DNA from 2 places in the Bacillus methanolicus genome. Region 1 is predicted to be linked to the other one. Evidence: predicted binding sites of a transcription regulator. Region 1 holds the regulator's gene; the other holds the start of a gene.
What was found. Region 1 encodes NrdR, which represses ribonucleotide reductase genes. Its sites were predicted from a motif close to AACACNATATATNGTGTT; they were not measured.
Positions count from the first base shown of each region.

Region 2: C0966_RS09400 (vitamin B12-dependent ribonucleotide reductase) is a predicted target of NrdR. The motif match lies at 6,920-6,937, and genes of this name have one in related genera.

Region 1 is NZ_PNFF01000001.1:2,177,784-2,188,400, reverse strand. It holds gene polA (DNA polymerase I) at 1-576, shown strand, start outside; gene mutM (DNA-formamidopyrimidine glycosylase) at 591-1,415, shown strand; gene ytaF (sporulation membrane protein YtaF) at 1,522-2,157, shown strand; gene coaE (dephospho-CoA kinase) at 2,178-2,780, shown strand; gene C0966_RS10960 (glyceraldehyde-3-phosphate dehydrogenase) at 3,029-4,060, shown strand; gene speD (adenosylmethionine decarboxylase) at 4,380-4,760, shown strand; gene nrdR (transcriptional regulator NrdR) at 4,981-5,463, shown strand; gene C0966_RS10945 (replication initiation and membrane attachment family protein) at 5,510-6,907, shown strand; gene dnaI (primosomal protein DnaI) at 6,924-7,853, shown strand; gene ytxC (putative sporulation protein YtxC) at 8,177-9,007, shown strand; gene thrS (threonine--tRNA ligase) at 9,419-10,617, shown strand, end outside.
Region 2 is NZ_PNFF01000001.1:1,868,149-1,878,765, reverse strand. It holds gene C0966_RS09435 (DEAD/DEAH box helicase) at 1-197, opposite strand, end outside; glycine riboswitch at 372-464, shown strand; gene gcvT (glycine cleavage system aminomethyltransferase GcvT) at 696-1,802, shown strand; gene gcvPA (aminomethyl-transferring glycine dehydrogenase subunit GcvPA) at 1,821-3,167, shown strand; gene gcvPB (aminomethyl-transferring glycine dehydrogenase subunit GcvPB) at 3,160-4,623, shown strand; gene C0966_RS09415 (nuclease-related domain-containing protein) at 4,727-5,302, opposite strand; gene C0966_RS09410 (rhodanese-like domain-containing protein) at 5,338-5,718, opposite strand; gene C0966_RS09405 (lipoate--protein ligase family protein) at 5,902-6,738, shown strand; gene C0966_RS09400 (vitamin B12-dependent ribonucleotide reductase) at 7,092-9,653, shown strand; gene C0966_RS09395 (hypothetical protein) at 9,863-10,534, shown strand.

The DNA.
Region 1 (10,617 bases):
GCGATGGAAGTCTTTCATGTCGAAAAAGATGAAGTGACTTCCAATATGCGCCGCCATGCGAAAGCCGTCAATTTTGGCATCGTATACGGTATCAGTGATTATGGCTTATCCCAAAGCCTCGGCATTACGAGAAAGGAAGCGGCGAAATTCATTGAGAGGTATCTTGAAAGCTATCCCGGCGTGAAAGAATATATGGAAGAGATCGTGAAAGATGCCAAGCAAAAAGGATATGTCTCAACGATTCTTCATCGCCGCCGCTATTTGCCGGAAATTACGAGCCGCAATTTTAACGTTCGAAGCTTTGCAGAGAGAACGGCAATGAATACGCCTATTCAAGGAAGTGCTGCAGATATTATTAAAAAAGCAATGATTGATATGGCAGAACGGCTGAAAGCTGAAGGGTTGAAAACTCGTCTTCTCCTGCAGGTGCATGACGAATTAATATTTGAGGCGCCAAAAGATGAGATTGAAAAACTCACAGAAATTGTACCGGATGTTATGGAGAATGCTGTTGAATTAAAAGTGCCGTTAAAAGTGGATTATTCTTTCGGCCCTACCTGGTTCGACGCGAAATAAAAGGAGGGACAAGAGTGCCGGAACTTCCGGAAGTAGAAACAATAAGAAGGACATTAATAAACCTAGTTCTTCATAAACAGATTGACCGTGTATCTGTTTTTTGGCCGAAAATGATTAAACACCCTGAAGAAGTTGAACAGTTTAAGGATGCTCTAATTGGCCAAACGATTGTACAGATCGGGAGAAGAGGTAAATTATTAATTTTTTATACAAATGATTATGCGCTTGTATCCCATTTGCGGATGGAAGGGCGCTACACTTTGTTTTCAAAGAATGACCCAATCGAAAAACATACACATGTCAATTTTCATTTTTCTGACGGGACAGAGCTGCGATATAAAGATGTTCGTAAATTTGGAACAATGCATTTGTATAAAAAAGGAACTGAATTTCAATATCCTCCGTTAAATCAGCTTGGACCGGAGCCTTTTTCTGATGATTTTACGATCAATTCGCTTGCCGAAAAACTCGGCAAAACGAACAGAAAAGTGAAAACAGCGCTTTTGGACCAAAAAATCGTTGTCGGGCTTGGAAATATTTATGTCGATGAAGCTCTGTTTCGGGCGAAAATCCATCCGGAACGGGAAGCCAATTCATTGACTGGGGAGGAAATCGAGCGCCTTCACAGGGAAATTATCGCAACTTTATCTGAAGCGGTTTCCAAAGGAGGAAGTACGATTCGATCGTATGTCAATTCCCAAGGACAGATTGGTATGTTTCAGTTAGAACATTTTGTGTACGGCCGGGAAGGAGAGGAGTGCAAGATTTGCGGCTCACCGCTTGAGAAGTCAGTTGTAGGCGGCAGGGGCACACATTACTGCGCAAACTGCCAAAAATGAAATAAGGAATGAAAAGCGGTGCTTCCGTTTTTCTGATTCTCATTGCACATTAAATGGGCTTCTTTCATATACTATGCTTAGCGATTGACAGGAAGGAGCTCATAAGATGGCGCAGTTGATTTCACTTCTATTACTAGCTTTTGCTGTCAGTCTTGACAGTTTTAGTGTTGGCTTTACTTACGGATTAAAGAAAATGAAAATCCCATTAAAATCGATTGCCGTTTTAGCATGCTGTTCAGCCGTGACTCTTTTGGCAGCTATGGGAATCGGTCATTTTTTTGAAAACCTTCTTAAACCAGAAGTTTCAGAAAGTTTAGGGGGCATCATTCTGATTTTTCTCGGCGGCTGGGTCTTGTTTCAATTTTTTCGGCCGGAAAAATTGAAGGATGTTTCTCCAACTGAAAAAACAATAGTTAATTTTGAAATTAAATCATTAGGTATTGTAATTAATATTCTTCGTAAACCTATGTCTGCAGATTTTGACCGGTCTGGAACAATTACCGGCATCGAAGCATTTATGCTGGGGCTCGCTTTATCATTAGATGCTTTTGGAGCCGGGGTCGGTGCTGCGATGCTCGGGTATTCTCCGGTTTTTTTAGCAGTGACCGTCGCTGTTATGAGTTCCTTATTTGTGTACGTTGGGATGAAAACCGGTGCGTTGTTTTCAAACAGCACATGGGTACAAAAGTTTACTTTCATACCTGGTGTCTTGCTAATATTCATAGGAATTTGGAAAATGTAGTTTTAAGAGAGGAATCGGATATGGCTTTAGTCGTAGGATTAACAGGTGGCATTGCTAGTGGAAAAAGCACCGTTTCAAATATGATAAAAAATCTTGGAATTACGGTTATTGACGCAGATGTTGAAGCCCGCCTCGCTGTTGAAAAAGGTAAAAAGGCATATCATGAAATTGTTTCGCATTTTGGTCCGGAAATTTTACAAAGCGATGGCACCATTGACCGGGCAAAACTTGGATCGATTGTTTTTCACAACAGTGAAAAGCGGATGCTTTTAAACACGATTGTCCATCCGGCTGTCCGTGAGCAAATGCTTTCCAAAAAAATAGACGCAGAAGCTCGTGGGGAAAAAATGATTGTTATGGATATTCCCCTTTTGTTTGAAAGCGAGCTGACAAATATGGTCGATAAAACCTTGCTCGTATATGTAGATGAAGAGATCCAGCTAAAAAGGCTAATGGAGCGCAACCATTTTACAGAGCAGGAAGCGAAAGCGAGAATCAATTCACAAATGCCTTTAAAGGAAAAAATATCGTTAGCGGATGCTGTGATCGATAACAACGGAACGATTGAAGAAACACGAAAACAGCTTATGCGGATTTTGTCTGAATGGGGCTATACAGAATGACAGAAAGGGAGGGATTGTATTCCTCTCTTTTTTATTTTCATAAGGTTTTTTCGATTTCCCTTCGTATGTCCTTAATGAAAAACGACATACTAAAACCAGACAATCAACATCATAATCATACAAATCATTCGGATAGAAAAATATTTTTAAATTTTGTATTTTATATAACACATACAAGGACTAATATGTTATACTAATAACAAAATTGTTTTTGAAAAGTATAACATTAATGCGGAAGGGGACGTAAAATGAAGGCAAGAATAGCGATTAACGGTTTTGGAAGAATTGGTCGAATGGTGTTCAGAAAAGCCATCCTTGAAAATAACCTTGAAATTGTGGCCATTAATGCAAGCTATCCTCCTGAAACGCTGGCCCATTTGATAAAATATGACTCAACACACGGAAAATTTGACGGAGAAGTCATTCCTGATGAAAATGCGTTGATTGTAAATGGAAAACGAATCCAACTATTAAATAATCGAAATCCGCAAGAACTTCCATGGAAAGAATTAAATATCGATATTGTGATTGAAGCAACAGGCAAGTTTAATTCACGTGACAAAGCAAGTCTTCATCTTGATGCAGGTGCAAAGAAAGTAATTTTGACGGCCCCTGGGAAAGATGAAGATGTAACCATTGTTATGGGAGTAAATGAAAGCGTTTTAAATATTGATAAACATAATATTATCTCGAATGCATCATGTACGACAAACTGTTTAGCACCTGTGGCAAAAGTGCTTGATGAAAAATTTGGAATCATAAACGGATTTATGACGACTGTCCATGCATACACAAATGATCAAAAGAATCTTGATAATCCGCACAAGGACTTGCGTCGTGCAAGAGCATGCGGGCAGTCAATCATACCAACGAGCACCGGTGCAGCGAAAGCTTTGTCATTAGTGCTGCCGCAGCTTAAAGGAAAACTGCACGGCATAGCTCTTCGCGTACCAACACCAAATGTTTCTCTCGTTGATTTGGTTGTTGACTTGAAACGTGAAGTTACTGTTGACGAAATAAATGAAGCATTTCTTTCAGAATCCAATGGTTCATTAAGTGGAATTCTTGATATTACTTATGATCCGCTTGTTTCGATCGATTTTAATACAAATGAACATTCAGCTATCATTGACGGTCTTTCAACGATGGTGATCGGCGCTAATAAAGTGAAAGTGTTAGCATGGTATGACAACGAGTGGGGCTATTCTTGCCGAGTTGTTGATCTTGCAAATCTTGTTGCAAAGGAAATGTTCACCAGTTCTGCAATAAAAGTTGGCTAATCAAATTGTTTATTTAACTTCCCCAATTACCTATTTACTTACCGGATACCGGTAAGTTTTTTTTTTTTCGTAAAGTTGAGGAAATGGGGTTCAATTCATTTTTAACAATAATTATCATAAAAAAAATTTATTCATGTGTTGCAAAAAAAATTTAAACAAAGTATACTAATCATCGTGAACTTCTTGAAATAAGGTAACGATAGCTACTTAAAGGGTTAGGACCTCTTTGGACTAACTTTCCCCCGTGGTAGTTTGGATACCAGTTTCGAATATAAATTTCAGGAAAATTAGCAAAAAAGTTAAAGGGGGAGCTTTAATTATGGAAACAATGGGTCGTCACGTTATTTCAGAATTGTGGGGTTGCGATTTTGAAAAGCTAAATGACATGGAGCAAATTGAAAAAATCTTCGTTGAAGCTGCATTAAAATCTGGTGCAGAAATCCGCGAGGTAGCATTCCACAAATTTGCACCGCAGGGTGTGAGCGGAGTTGTTATTATTTCCGAGTCTCATTTAACAATTCACAGTTTTCCTGAGCACGGATACGCCAGCATTGATGTTTATACATGCGGCGATTTAGATCCTAACATTGCTGCTGATTATATTGCAGAAGCGTTAGGAGCCCAAACACGCGAGAATATTGAAATCCCGCGCGGAATGGGTCCTGTTAAAGTGAAACAAGCGCAGGCACAAGCATTGTAATAATTGAAAATGAATGATAAGAGGTGTATTTAATACACCTCTTTTTAATTACTAAAAAATATGTAAATTGTTATTATAAACAGTTTGATGGTGAATCTACATATTTGGGATCTGCGAAAAACGCGAAAAAATCGAGTACTACTTGTACTAACATTTTCTTTTTTATAAGATATTAATAAGTGATAGTTTACTTTATTAATCCATTGCTGGAGCTGATTGTATGAAATGCCCTTCATGTCAAAATAGCAGTACTCGTGTTTTAGATTCCCGGCCTGTTGATGAGGGGCGGTCAATTCGCAGAAGACGGGAATGTGAAAATTGCGGGTACCGTTTTACAACGTTTGAAAAAGTAGAAGAAATTCCTCTTATTGTCGTTAAAAAAGAAGGAACACGCGAAGAATTCAGCCGGGAAAAAATATTAAGAGGCCTTATAAAAGCATGTGAAAAACGGCCTGTTGCACTTAATCAATTAGAAGATATTACCCAAGAAGTAGAAAAAGAACTTCGCTGTCAAGGTGTGTCGGAAATAAAAAGTGAGACGATCGGTGAAATGGTGATGGACAGGCTTGCCAAAATTGATGAAGTGGCATATGTGCGATTTGCCTCTGTCTACCGTCAATTTAAGGATATTAATGTTTTCATTGAAGAATTAAAAGAACTGATTAAGAATAACAGTCATAACGGAGCTGAAGATGATCTTTAGCTCTTTTTTCAATGATGGATTTTTTTACTGAAAGGTTTGAATAAAGATGGCGCTGCACTGGCAAGAAATTTTACCTGTTGACCGATATAACGTTCGCGCGAACGGGCTTCTTCATGATTATGACCGCAAAGTATTGACTTTATTATATCAGCCGTTAATTGGACCTGTATGTTTTAGTTTATACATGACATTATGGGCTGAATTGGAAGAAAATCGGCTTTGGTCCGAATCTTCTTCTCATCACAGTTTAATGACTTTGATGGGTATGAACCTGAAAGAGATTTATCTGGCCCGCTTGAAGCTTGAAGGAATCGGATTAATGAAATGCTATGTCCGTCATGATGATGATTATCGGTCGTTTATTTATGAGCTCCAGCCTCCGTTGACACCGGAACAGTTTTTTTTAGATGGGATGCTAAATATATATTTGTACCGTAAAATCGGAAAAAATCAGTTCAACCGCTTAAAGCGTTTTTTTAGTGATCAAAAAATTCCCGAACCGAATGATTATAAAGAAATTACAAAGCCATTTCAGGATATTTTTGCATCTGTTCCTCCTTCCGCTTTTCAAATGAACAAAGAAGCATCCAATGATCTTCTTCCTGCTGATGGCCATGTTTTTATTGGAAGGAAAGAACAGGAAGGAATACAAATTGATGAATCAACATTTAACTTTGAACTGCTGCAAGCAGGCTTGCAGGAATCCCTCGTTCCGAAAACAGCTTTAAATAAAAAAGTAAAAGAAGCAATCAGCAATTTAGCTTTTCTATACGGAATCGATGCGATTCAAATGAAAAATATTGTCATTAGTGCTGTTACAGCAGATAATGAAATTGATATTGAAGAACTAAGAAAAGCAGCAAGAGATTGGTATCAATTTGAACATAATGATCAGCTCCCTTCGCTCGTAGACCGGGTGCAACCGGCAATTTACCATTCGGGCAGTTCTGAACCGAAATCAAAGGAAGAAGAGCTCATCCGCTATTTGGAAACAACTTCACCAAGACAGCTCTTAAAAGACCTTTCAGACGGAGCGGAGCCTTCAAATGCCGATTTAAAAGTTATTGAAGAAATTATGTTTAATCAAAAGCTTCTTCCGGGAGTTGTGAATGTACTTATTCAATATGTTATGCTAAAGACAGATATGAAGCTTGTAAAAGGCTATATTGAAAAAGTCGCCAGCCAATGGGCGCGCAAAAAAATAAAAACGGTCAAAGACGCTATGGAACTTGCCAAAAATGAGCATAAACAATATATGGAATGGGCTCAAGGTAAGAAAGCTGCTGCCGGTTCTCAAAGGACTAAGAAACCTGTTCGCACGGAATTGCTGCCGGAATGGTTCGTTCAAAAACAAACGGCCGATGAGAAAAATGATGAAGATGATGATTTTGATTTCGAAGCCGAAAAGCGTAAATTGGAAGAGGAACTCAAAAAGTATAAGTGAGGGGGTGAGTCTTTAAATGCAAAATATTAATGATACTCTAAAAAAACTTGCAAATAATGTGGATTTCCAAAAACGATATGAATTAATGAAACAAGAAATTTATCAAGATCCATATGTAAAAGCATTTTTGGCTGAAAATCGAGGTTCCATTACCCCGGAGATTCTTGAAAAAAGTTTAACGAAGTTGTATGAGTACAGTACTCAAAGCAAAGAATGCAAAGAGTGCCCAAGTCTTGAAGGCTGCAAAAATATTATGAAAGGCTACCACCCCCACTTAGTGCTGGCCGGCAGTACAATCGATATCAATTATGACCGCTGTCCTCGCAAACGGTTATACGACAAACGAAGAAAAGAAGAACGGTTAATCCAGAGCATATATGTGCCGAAAGAGATTCTTAACTCTTCTCTCGGTGAGCTTGAGCTGGATAAAGGAAGACTCAAAGCAATCAAGCTCGCAAAAGACTTCGTTGAAACATACCGTCCCGGAGAAAAACAGAAAGGGCTTTATTTGTACGGGCCATTTGGAACGGGAAAAACGTATTTATTAGGTGCCGTTGCCAATGAATTGGCTAAAAAACAGATAAGTTCATTGATTGTTTATGTTCCAGAATTTTTCCGTGAAATGAAGAATTCGATTGGCGATCAAACGGTAAACGAGAAACTTGAGATTATGAAAAAAGCTCCGATTTTAATGCTGGATGATATTGGGGCAGAAACGATGAGCAGCTGGGCAAGAGATGAGATTTTGGGAACCATTCTTCAATTCCGGATGATGGAGAATTTACCAACTTTCTTTACCTCCAATTTTAATCTGACAGAACTGCAGCACCACCTTGCCCATAGTCAGCGCGGTGAAGAAGAACAGATAAAAGCTGCAAGAATAATGGAACGGATCAAATATCTTGCAGCGCCCGTAAAAGTTGATGGCCCAAATCGAAGAGCATAATTTTTCAGGTCTCCTTTATGGCGGCCTTTTTCTTTTTCTGTGGAAAAGGGGCGGAGCTACGCTAACAAAGATAGATATGGCAACTTATCTTTAGCAAGATACTTGTTTAGCTTTGTAAATATTTAGAGCTTGGCTTCGTTCACACCGCCTTATTATGTTGGTTCTGTTTTATAATGAAAGTTATTTCCATGTTAGGGTTGGGAGTTTAAAACTCATGCACGTTTTTTGAAATAATTTCTCCTTGTGAGACTTCTATTTTGACCGAGTCCTCCATATACATTAAATCAAAGATTTGTTTCTCCACGTTATAAGGGGGGATTTGGTTGATCGAAATCATCTTCCAAAATAATGAAGACGCATCAAACTTGTACAAGGCATTACAGCTCCATTTATCCTCTGAAGCTAAAAAAAATATTCTTCTATTTGAAGATCGACATATTGCAAAAGTTTCAATAAATTCGCTTTCGAACGATACTTTGCGAGCTATCAAAAAAGCTTTCTATGAATTTATTACTTATAAGAAACGTGATGACTGGATGCGAACGATTATCGCAGATCATTACTATTTTGAGGATCCTGAAGAGCAGCAGCAAATTCTTGACATTATCCATTCTATTTTTGAAGGAAAACGGGAGGAATTGGAATTCTTTTTTAAAGATACTGATCTGGATACTATGTTAATTCATGCAATAGATCAAGTTTTTCATGAAAATCTCTCTTTTTCGTTTGATTCATTCGTTAAGTTTCGACTAAGGTCATTTTGGGAATTACTTGAGAAATATGTGCAAGTGTCGATTGATGAATACAAAATGGAGCAGGAATACCAGATATTTGTCCATACATTAAGGGAATATTTGGTGATGAAAAGGTCAAAAATTTCTCATCTTCATTTGTTAATCGATGATGGAATTACCTTTTTTGATGAACAATATGATGAGATTAAGCGAGGAGATCTTGCAAGAATGATAGACAGGAAACTGCTATTTAATCACCCTGTTTATGTTGATTCTGCTACGATTGCTCCACTGTTGTCGATTGCACCTGCTACGATCTTCCTTTATACAAAAGAACCGGACCAACCGTTAATCCGGACAATTGTAAATATATTTGAAGAACGTGTATCAATTAAACCTGTTTCCGACTTAAATGGATAAATTAGCATGATTTCATTTACAGCTGAAGAGAAATGAAAGCAGCTCTTGCTTTTCCGAAAATTTCGCACTATAATAACGTACATAATAATTAATAAGATTATTTGCTAAAAGTAATGATGAGGACAAGGGTATTCTTTCACGGTTCACAGAGAGGGAAAGCAAGGCTGAAACTTTCCCAACACGGTTGGAATGCTTACCACCTCTAAACTTCAGCTTTGAACGTGAATGGAAATAGTATCAATCACTAGTAAGTGCTGACGGCCGCAGACCGTTATTCTGTATCAAAGCCATCGAGCCTGATGAAAGATTCTTGGCCGGTGGGAATTTGGGTGGAACCACGGGTAATCAACTCGTCCCTTATTACAGGGGCGGGTTTTTTATTTTTTATTAAAAAAGGAGGTAAAAAAAATTATGTCAGACGTTGTGAAAATTACGTTTCCTGATGGAGCAGTGAAGGAGTTTCCAAAAGGAACGACAACGGAAGATATTGCGGCATCCATTAGCCCGGGATTAAAGAAAAAAGCGATTGCCGGTAAATTAAACGGCCAAATGTATGATCTTCGCCGTCCGATCGAAGAAGACGGAGAAATAGAAATTATTACTCCTGACCGTGACGAGGCATTAGAAGTGCTTCGCCACAGTACAGCCCATTTAATGGCTCAGGCTATAAAGCGTTTGTACAAAAATGTAAAACTTGGTGTTGGGCCTGTTATTGAAGGCGGTTTCTACTACGATATCGATCTTGAGGAATCTTTGACTCCGGAAGATTTGCCGCGAATCGAAAAAGAAATGAAAAAAATCGTCAATGAGAATCTTGAAATTGTCCGCAAGGAAGTGAGCCGTGAAGAAGCAGTGCAGCTTTATAAAGAAATTGGCGATGAATACAAGCTTGAATTAATTGAAGCGATTCCGGCTGACGAGAAGGTAACCATTTACGAGCAGGGTGAATTTTTCGATCTTTGCCGCGGTGTTCATGTACCTTCAACCGGAAAAATTAAAGAATTTAAGCTGCTCAGCATTGCCGGCGCTTATTGGCGCGGGGACAGCAAAAACAAAATGCTTCAACGCATTTACGGCACAGCTTTCTTTAAAAAAGAAGATCTTGAGGAACACTTGCGGCTTCTGGAAGAAGCGAAAGAGCGTGACCACCGCAAGCTTGGAAAAGAATTAAACTTATTTACAAACTCACAAAAAGTTGGTCAGGGTCTGCCGCTCTGGCTTCCAAAAGGTGCGACAATCCGCCGTGTGATCGAACGGTACATCGTTGATAAAGAAATTCGCCTTGGCTATGATCATGTTTATACTCCAATCATGGGAAGTGTGGAATTATATAAAACTTCCGGCCACTGGGATCATTATCAGGAAAATATGTTCCCGGTCATGGAAATGGACAATGAACAGCTTGTTCTTCGTCCGATGAACTGCCCTCATCATATGATGATCTATAAAAACAGCATGCACAGCTACCGCGAATTGCCGATTAGAATTGCGGAGCTTGGCACCATGCACCGTTATGAAATGTCAGGCGCCCTTTCCGGACTGCAGCGCGTTCGCGGGATGACATTAAATGATGCACATATCTTTGTCCGCCCTGACCAAATTAAAGACGA
Region 2 (10,617 bases), 310 kb from region 1:
TCAAGCTGATGGGGAAGTGGAGTTAAATTCGGCAGGTGCTTCGGAGCTTGCAGACCTTCGAATTCAGGGATGACAGTATGTTTTTCCACTTCAACGGCCAGCTTAAATAGCTCCCAGTTTCCCCAGGGGCCGTCATCAGTAATTCGTTGCAAAAATTCATCCTGCCACGAGGAATCGAATTCAATCTGCACCGTCATGACAAATTGCTCCTTTACTAAAAATTTTATTGCTCAATCAAGCTCTTTAATGGTAGGATAAGATTAGCTTTGAAAGTTTAGAAATTTGCATATTAACAATCATTTTAAAATGTAACATCTAAAAGCTATCCGTAAAGTGTAGTATGGCCATAATGGAAAATTTTATAAATGCGAATGACGACAAGGGGAGAGACTACATTTGTAGCGCCGAAGGAGCAAGCAAAGCTGATTTGTGAATCTCTCAGGCAAAAGAACTCTTGTTTGACGCTGCTCTGGAGAGTGCTCCGCCATTAATGGAGCCACCAAAGAGGAAAGCCGCTATGGTAAACTTTCAGGTGCAAGGACAGAGACCTTCTCATGTTTTGAGGGGGTTTTCTGTCCTTTTTTGTTTGTCTAGTACCTTCGCTCATCGGGGTTGACTAAGACGCTTGCATTTTTCTTAATTGAATCAAATTCTGGGTAAACTAACATTAATTTGTTGGATGAAGGGGGATTATGATGTCTGAGCTTAAGCGCACACCGTTATTTGAGTCGTACAAGGAATACGGTGCCAAGACCATTGATTTTGGCGGTTGGGAATTGCCTGTCCAATTTTCAAGCATTAAAGAAGAACACGAAGCCGTCCGGACAAAGGCAGGATTATTTGATGTTTCTCACATGGGAGAAATTGAAGTAAAAGGGACTGGAAGTCTTGGGTATTTACAAAAAATGTTAACGAATGATGTTTCCAAAATAAAGACCGGAGGTGCCCAGTATTCGGCGATGTGCTATGAAAACGGCGGCACTGTTGACGACCTTCTCGTTTATAAGCTGGATGAAGATCGCTATTTGCTTGTTGTCAATGCTGCGAATATTGAAAAGGATTTCGAGTGGCTCAAAGACCATTTAGATGAAAATGTTGAAATTAATAATTTGTCTGAACAAACAGCTCAATTGGCTTTGCAAGGTCCGCTTGCAGAAGAAGTCCTTCAAAAGCTGACACCGGAAACAACTCTAAGCAATATCGGCTTTTTTGAATTTCAGCAGGATGTGAACATTAACGGTAAAAAAGCGCTTGTCTCAAGAACCGGATATACCGGTGAAGACGGATTTGAAATTTATTGTGATGCAATCGATGCACCTGCTCTTTGGAAGGAGATCCTGGAGGCCGGAAAGGAATTCGGCGTAATGCCATGCGGATTGGGAGCACGTGATACGCTGCGCTTTGAAGCAAGCCTTGCACTATACGGGCAGGAGCTTTCCCCTGAGATAAGCCCGCTTGAAGCAGGCATCGGATTTGCCGTGAAGCTTAATAAAGAAGCTGATTTTATTGGCAAACAAGCATTAAAACAGCAAAAAGAAAACGGGGTGCCGAGAAAGCTTGCCGGAGTAGAAATGATCGACAGAGGGATTCCGCGCCACGGTTATCAGGTATATAAAGGAAACGAAAATATTGGGGAAGTAACAAGCGGTACACAATCCCCAACATTGAAGAAAAATATCGGCCTTGTTTTAGTAAAAGCGGAGGAAGCAGAACTTGGTAATCAAGTCGAAGTTGAAATCCGCGGCAAGCGCCTAAAAGCAGTTATCGTGTCAACACCATTTTATAAAAGGGAAAAGAAGTAACAGGGAGGAAAGCAAACGATGAAGCATCGCTATTTACCGATGACAGAACAGGACAAAAAGGCAATGTTGGAAACAATCGGCGTATCTTCTATTGATGATCTGTTCAGCGATATTCCAGAACGCGTCCGCTTTAAGGGCGACTATAACATTAAACCGGCAAAATCAGAATCATCCCTAATGAAGGAATTAGCTCTTTTAGCAGAGAAAAATGCAGATTTAAAGAAGAATACTTCTTTTCTCGGAGCAGGTGTCTATGATCATTACATGCCGGTCATTGTAGATCATGTTATTTCCCGTTCAGAATTTTATACAGCGTATACTCCGTATCAGCCGGAAATTTCTCAGGGTGAACTTCAGGCTATTTTTGAATTCCAAACAATGATTTGCGAGTTAACCGGAATGGAAGTAGCCAATTCATCCATGTATGACGGCGCAACAGCTCTTGCGGAAGCCGCTATGTTAAGCGCTGGCCAGACAAGAAGAAAGAAAGTAGTTATTTCCTCAGCAGTTCATCCAGAAGCAAAAGAAGTCGTAAAGACATATGCGAAAGGACAATATATTGAGGTAGTCGAAGTTCCCTATAAAGACGGGATCACAGATATTGAGCAACTGAAAAATATGGTGACAGATGAGGTGGCGGCTGTCATTGTACAGTATCCAAATTTCTTCGGCCGCATAGAACCTTTAAAAGAGATTGAGGAAATCACTCATGGCCAAAAAGCGATGTTTGTCGTATCGAGCAATCCGTTGGCACTCGGTGTATTAACGCCTCCTGGAAAGTTCGGTGCCGATATCGTTGTCGGTGATGCCCAGCCGTTTGGCATACCAACAGCATTTGGCGGTCCACATTGCGGCTACTTCGCCGTTACAAGCAAACTGATGAGAAAATTGCCCGGGCGTCTTGTCGGCCAAACAGTGGATGAGGAAGGGCGCCGAGGTTTTGTTCTGACTTTGCAAGCACGCGAACAGCACATCCGCCGCGATAAAGCGACTTCCAACATTTGTTCGAACCAAGCCCTTAATGCACTTGCAGCCTCTGTTGCGATGACGGCTTTAGGAAAAAAAGGCGTAAAAGAGATGGCTTTAGCGAATATGCAAAAAGCGTATTATGCGAAAGAGGCATTTAAAGAAAATGGTTTTGAGGTCGTCTTTGAAGGTCCTGCTTTCAATGAGTTTATCGTGAAGCTGAATAAGCCTGTAAAAGAGGTAAACAAGGCTCTTTTACAGAAGGGAATTATTGGCGGATATGATCTCGGCCGTGATTTTTCAGATCTGGAAAATCACATGTTAATCGCTGTAACGGAATTAAGAACAAAAGAAGAGATTGATACTTTCGTGAAAGAATTGGGGGATTTCCATGCATAAACAAGATCAACCGCTGATTTTTGAAATTAGCACGCCGGGCCGCATTGGATACAGCCTTCCTGAAATGGATGTTCCGGAAATTGATGTAAACAACCTTCTGCCGGACGGGTATTTGCGTGAAGAAGAGCCTGATCTGCCGGAAGTTTCCGAGTTGGATATTATGCGCCATTATACAGCTTTATCAAAGCGCAATCACGGGGTGGATTCCGGTTTTTATCCGCTTGGATCTTGTACCATGAAATACAATCCGAAAATCAATGAAAACGTTGCCCGCTTCAATGGTTTTGCACACATTCACCCGCTTCAGGACGAAAGTTCCGTCCAGGGTGCGCTGGAATTAATGTACGACCTCCAGCAGCATTTAAAGGAGATTACCGGCATGGATGAAGTGACGCTTCAGCCGGCCGCAGGCGCTCATGGGGAATGGACAGGACTGATGATGATCCGGGCATACCATAAAGCAAACGGGGATACAAAGCGGACGAAAGTCATTGTTCCTGACTCCGCTCATGGAACGAATCCCGCATCTGCTACTGTTGCCGGGTTTGAAACGATTACCGTTAAATCGAATGAAAACGGACTTGTCGATTTGGACGATTTAAGACGCGTAGTTGGCGAAGATACAGCTGCTCTTATGTTAACAAATCCAAATACACTCGGTTTATTTGAAGAGAATATTTTAGAAATGGCGGAAATTGTCCATAACGCAGGCGGAAAGTTATACTACGACGGTGCGAACTTGAATGCCGTTTTAGCGAAAGCTCGTCCCGGAGACATGGGATTTGATGTTGTTCATTTAAACCTTCATAAAACTTTTACAGGCCCGCACGGAGGAGGCGGTCCGGGTTCAGGACCGGTAGGGGTAAAAGCGGATTTGATTCCGTTTCTTCCAAAACCTGTAGTAATGAAGCGCGGCGAGGAATATGTTCTTGATTATGACCGTCCGCATTCGATTGGCCGCGTCAAACCGTTTTATGGGAATTTCGGAATCAACGTTCGCGCTTACACATATATCCGTTCAATGGGGCCGGACGGCTTAAAAGCTGTCAGTGAATATGCCGTGCTAAACGCGAACTATATGATGAGAAGACTCGCAGAATATTATGATTTGCCGTTTAATAGACATTGCAAGCATGAATTCGTATTGAGCGGGAAGCGCCAAAAGAAACTTGGAGTGCGTACGCTTGACATTGCAAAGCGCCTGCTTGATTTCGGCTATCATCCGCCGACCATTTACTTCCCGTTAAATGTGGAAGAGTGCATCATGATTGAACCGACTGAAACAGAATCGAAAGAAACGCTCGATGCGTTTATTGATGCGATGATTCAAATCGCAAAAGAAGCGGAAGAAAATCCGGAAATCGTACAAGAAGCGCCGCATACAACAGTAGTCGGCCGGTTAGATGAAGCATTGGCTGCCCGAAAACCTATTCTTCGATATGTAAAACAATCATAACACTCAAAATTAGGCATGGTGCCACGCGCCATGCCTAATTTTTTGAGGCTGAATTGTGGAGTTTACTCTCGTTCAAGGTGCATTTACTCTCGTTCAGTGGAGTTTACTTCCGTTCAAAGTGGTATTCATAATTTTCACAACTTGAACAACGCCAATTCCTTAAAACTTTTATCATTCCAAGATTGCCACAAAATTCACATGCAACTCCAGTACGGATGTCGCTGCGTGGGATATGATACGTTTCGCAAATGGGTGGGGGAATATAGTTTCGATGGCTGCTCATGATTTCAGTGGATAACCAGTTGAACGAATCTTTTTTCAATTTACTAGGTTTATCATAGAGGCTTTTAATATATGAAGGAATTAATTTCGGGAATAAAACTTTTGTTTTCACAGGGGCTAATTCAACGATCTGCTTTGGATAAGCAAAGACAACGACTCCATATACAGGAAGATGGATACCGCGGATATGAATCCATTCCTCCAATAATTCAACGTTGCGCTCTACTTGTGCCGCCGGACTATCAAAGCCATCTATCTGTCCGTCAGCACTAGTACGGATTAATTGTGGAGGGGTTTCAATAAACTTCAAGCTTCCTGCAATATTTTTCACTTCAAAAACAACTGCGAAAGAGGGAGTTAGAAACAAGGTGTCAATTTCCAGAATGGATTTAACCAAAAAGACCGGGCAAAGCCCGGTTTCCTTTAACTCAATTATTTTGTTTTAATCTTGCCGGTCCATTTTTTGAATCCGCCTTCAAGATGGTATAAATCTCTATAGCCTTTACGATACAAAATTTGTGCAGCACGACCGCTGCGGATGGCGTTCTGGCAATATAAATAAACAGGCTTGTCCGGACGGATTTCCTTCAGTCTCATTTTCAGCTGAGAAAGCGGAATATTTCTTGCACCGAGAATATGTCCGGCCTCAAACTCATTCGGTTCACGTACATCAATAAGCTGTGCCTTGCGATACCCTTGGCGAAACTCTTCTTCTGTTAATGTTTTAACTATTTTTCGCTGATAAAGCCATGTAATAACTGAGTAAACAATGATAGCACCAGCGATGATTAAAATAAAATATAGCGTATCCAATCCATCTTGCTCCTTTCACTATGCTAAGCCATTCTTAATTATATAAGCCACGGCTCTATTGAGTAAAGAAAATCGGCGAAAAATCTTTGCGTACTCAAAATAGGCAAGTGTGACTTGCTTTGTTTAAAGAGAGAATTTTGATAGACTTAAAAGGTAGTAATAATAATACAAAGAGGGTTACATATGAGTAAAGAAGTATGGCGTTTTATTGATACAGGCAACGGATCACCGGCTTTTAATATGGCCTTGGACGAGGCGCTTCTTGATTGGCACAGTGAAGGAAAGATTCCTCCGGTGATCAGATTTTACGGCTGGAATCCTCCGACATTGTCAATCGGTTATTTTCAAAAGGTTGAAAAAGAGATTGATTTAGATGCGGTTAAAAGGCACAATCTTGGCTTTGTCCGCAGGCCTACCGGCGGCAGAGGAGTTCTTCATGAGCATGAGTTAACCTACAGTGTGATCGTTTCTGAAGATCATCCGAAAATGCCGAAAACGGTCACTGAAGCTTATCGGGTCATTTCCGAAGGAATTTTAAAAGGGTTCCATCATTTAGGGCTTGAAGCTTATTTTGCTGTTCCAAAAACGGCAGAAGAGAAAGAATCATTAAAAAATCCGAGATCTTCGGTTTGCTTTGATGCACCAAGCTGGTATGAGCTTGTGGTCGAAGGAAGAAAAGTAGCCGGAAGTGCGCAGACAAGGCAAAAAGGCGTTATTCTGCAGCATGGTTCGATTTTGCTGGATCTTGATGAGGATAAGCTGTTCAGTTTATTTAAGTATCCGAATGAACGGGTAAAAGAAAGAATGCAAAAAGCGTTTAAAGACAAAGCTGTTGCCATTAACGACATAAGCAGCCGGAAAATTACGCTTGAAGAAGCAAAAGAAGCATTCCGAAAAGGGTTTAGTGAGGGGCTTAACATTGAGTTAGAGCCATATGAACTGACAGATGAAGAGCTTGAATATGTACAAAAAATCGCAAAAGAGCGGTACGAGAATGATGAATGGAATTTTAGAAGATGAAAAAAGCGGCTTCGGCTGCTTTTATTTATTTTTCCAAATAACTTTCTAACTGTTAGCCGAAAGTGCAACCTCCGAAATTTGTTAAAATGAATCATTTAATGACGAAAATCGTTTATTAACTCTCTTAATCTCGTTTTTCTAGTTATTTTTATTTTTGACAAAATGAGAATTATTTGACCAAAACACAATATATAGTGGCATTAAAAATATTTTTCATACTATATATTGATTTTTTGTGATTGAAGTGGTAACTTAAGGGTAATTCGATAAAACAACTAGAATCAAATCAGCATTCTATTAGCAAAGAAAAACAAAAAAAGAAGTCTAGAAATTAGTTTGAAGGAGTTGTGATCATGTCTGTTGCGTTAGGACAAAAAATGAATATTAACATTGAGCGATTAAACAAGGACATTGGACTTTTTCCTCAAGTGCACCCAATTACCCCTGATATGAAAATCACTCACAAAGGGGTCTCTCGTTTAGTCATGCTTGATCGTTATACTTTCAAGGATACGGAGAAAATCACGTTGACGAACGGAGACTTCGTCGTACTTACCATCAAAGAAGATCCAAAATTTCCAGCCCGTGGATTAGGATTCATTCTTGAAATCGATTGGGAGAACAAATCAGCTAAGGTGTTAGTGGAAGAAGAATTCAGAGGTGTTCTAGATGATCCTGAAGAAGCAAGGACAGGAATTATTATCAGATCTTTGGATGTAATTGAGAAACCGCTTGAAATTTTCTATGAACAAATTGCGAAACGCAACGCAACAGGCTTAGCGGCTGTAGAAAAAACGGAAGAAAAGCGCAAGGAATGGTTTGAAAAGTTTTACCATGAGCTTGTGAATTTAAACTTTATCCCGGCTGGCCGTGTTTTATACGGTGCCGGCTCCGGTACAGATGTCACGTATTTCAACTGCTATGTAATGCCGTTTGTTCAGGACTCTCGTGAAGGAATTTCTGAACACCGCAAGCAGGTCATGGAAATCATGAGCCGCGGCGGCGGAGTCGGCACGAATGGATCAACGCTGAGGCCGCGTAACACTCTGGCAAGAGGTGTAAACGGAAAATCGTCAGGTTCCGTTTCCTGGCTAGATGACATTGCGAAATTAACACACCTTGTAGAGCAAGGTGGGTCCAGAAGGGGCGCGCAAATGATCATGCTAGCGGACTGGCATCCTGACATTATTGAATTTATTATTTCGAAAATGCAAAACCCACGCATTTTACGGTATTTAATTGAAAACACAAATGATGAAACGATTAAGAAACTTGCAAAGGACAAGCTGAAATTTACGCCTTTAACGGAGCAAGAAAAACAAATGTACCAGGGAATTGTTAATTACAAACACATTCCTGGTTATGGCGGATTCAGCGAGAAAATTATCAAAGAAGCAGAAGAAAAATTGAGAACAGGCGGAACCTATACTGTTCATAACCCTGAATTTTTAACAGGGGCAAACATCTCCGTTTGTTTAACAAAAGAATTTATGGAAGCCGTTGAAAAAGACGGCGAATATGAACTTCGCTTCCCGGATGTTGAAAGCTATGATGCTGAAGAAATGAAAATTTATAACGAAGAGTGGCACAAAGTTGGAGACGTGCGCGAATGGGAAAAGATGGGCCATAGAGTGCGCACTTACAAGAAAATTAAAGCGAGAGAGCTCTGGAATTTAATTAACATATGTGCAACATACTCTGCAGAACCAGGAATCTTCTTTATTGACAACGCGAACGAAATGACTAATGCTAAAGCGTACGGTCAGAAGGTTGTAGCAACAAATCCATGCGGCGAGCAGCCTCTTGCACCATACAGTGTCTGCAACCTTGCTGCCGTAAACCTTGCAGAAATGGCTGACAAAGAGAATAAAACCGTTAACTTTGAAAAATTAAAACGCACAGTTGAAATTGGCGTCCGCATGCAGGATAACGTTATTGATGCGACTCCATATTTCCTTGAAGAAAATAAAAAGCAAGCTTTGGGAGAACGTCGTATTGGCCTTGGCGTAATGGGTCTTCACGATCTCTTGATTTACTGCGAAACCGAATACGGATCAGAAGAAGGCAACAAGCTAATTGACAAAGTATTTGAAACGATCGCGACAACGGCTTACCGCGCTTCTATAGAACTTGCGAAAGAAAAAGGAAGCTTCCCTTATTTAGTAGGTGAAACAGAAGAAGAAACAAATCGTTTACGCGAAGCTTTCATCAATACAGGATATATGAAAAAAATGCCTGAAGATATACGACAAGCGATTTTGGAAAACGGAATCCGGAATTCACATTTATTGACCGTTGCTCCCACTGGATCCACTGGTACAATGGTTGGGGTATCTACCGGACTTGAACCATATTTCTCCTTTTCCTACTACCGAAGCGGACGCCTCGGCAAATTTATTGAAGTGAAAGCGGAAATCGTTCAAGAATACTTAGAAAAACATCCGGAAGCAGATGAAAACAATCTGCCGCACTGGTTTGTAACAGCGATGGAGCTATCACCTGAAGCACACGCTGATGTACAATGTGTCATTCAGCGCTGGGTTGACAGCTCGATCAGTAAAACAGTTAATGCGCCGAAAGGCTACACTGTCGAGCAGGTTGAAAAAGTTTATGAGCGTCTGTACCGCGGAGGTGCAAAAGGCGGTACTGTCTATGTAGACGGTTCCCGCGATTCACAGGTGCTGACGTTAAAAGCTGAAGAAAATACCTTTGAAGAATCAGTGGAACAAAAAGAAGAAAAGCAAAAGCAGCACGTTGTTCTAGTTGAAACCATCAACGAACTTCGCTCGACCGATGTAACAATCGGCTCTGAAGTCGGCAATATATGTCCTGTCTGCCGCAAAGGAACCGTTAAAGAAATCGGCGGCTGCAATACTTGCACAAATTGCAATGCCCAATTAAAGTGCGGGTTATAATTAATACGTGAATGAGGATGGAAAAATATTTCCGTCCTCTTTTTTGTATTCGCCCGGGTTTTTTATTGGAATCGAGTGTTTGGAGATAACTGTTTGCCTGGTACACAGGGATAGTCTAATCTCATAAAAAGAGAAATTATGAAATGATTTACTATTTTTAACCAATACAGTACAATAATGTTAATAGTTTGCAAAGGAGGAAACTTAAAATGAAAAAATACCTAATGGTCATATGTCTAGTTTTTAGTCTAACTAGTATGACCGAACTAGTAAATGCAGCTAAAGTAGAACAGAGTCCTGCATTAGAAAAATCTCAGATTACTATTGATAATTTAGTAGGTGCCGATTTTTTAAATATTTATGGATTAGATAAGGGAGATATCGTTAAGGTTTATGATTCGAAAAACAAGCTTTTATTAAAATCAAAGCCTGTAGAGGGTAAAAGTAGGGAACATTGGAGTATTAAGCAGGTAGGAACTAAAGCTGGAACTATTTTTGTTACAGTTACTAAAAAAGGCATGTCTGAAAGTAAAAAAACAAGCATCCAATTTAAAGCAGAACCAAAATTGTCGGGAATTGCTGCTAAAGTGCAAGATATTTTCATTAAAGAAGGTGTAACCATCAATGGTCATAAATATGGTTTTGGTGCAGCCAGCGGTGAAAAGGGTGTATTTATCACTTATGATGCAAATAGAAAAGTAATGCTTTTAGGACGCAATGACAATAGTTACAAGTTAGGTGCTAAAGCATTGGCTCGTTTAGGCCACGGTGATTATGAAACAATTTATAAAATGTTGAAAAATTTCAAAGGAGGATACGATGTTAAGGTGGGTAAATTCTATCTTAGAGGTGGAAGAGAATTAGGTGTAAGATGGAATTAAATATAAAAAAGTCAGCATTTTTTGTTGGCTTTTTTGGATTGCACAGCAAGACGATACTGATACTATGAAATTATCTTTTTTAA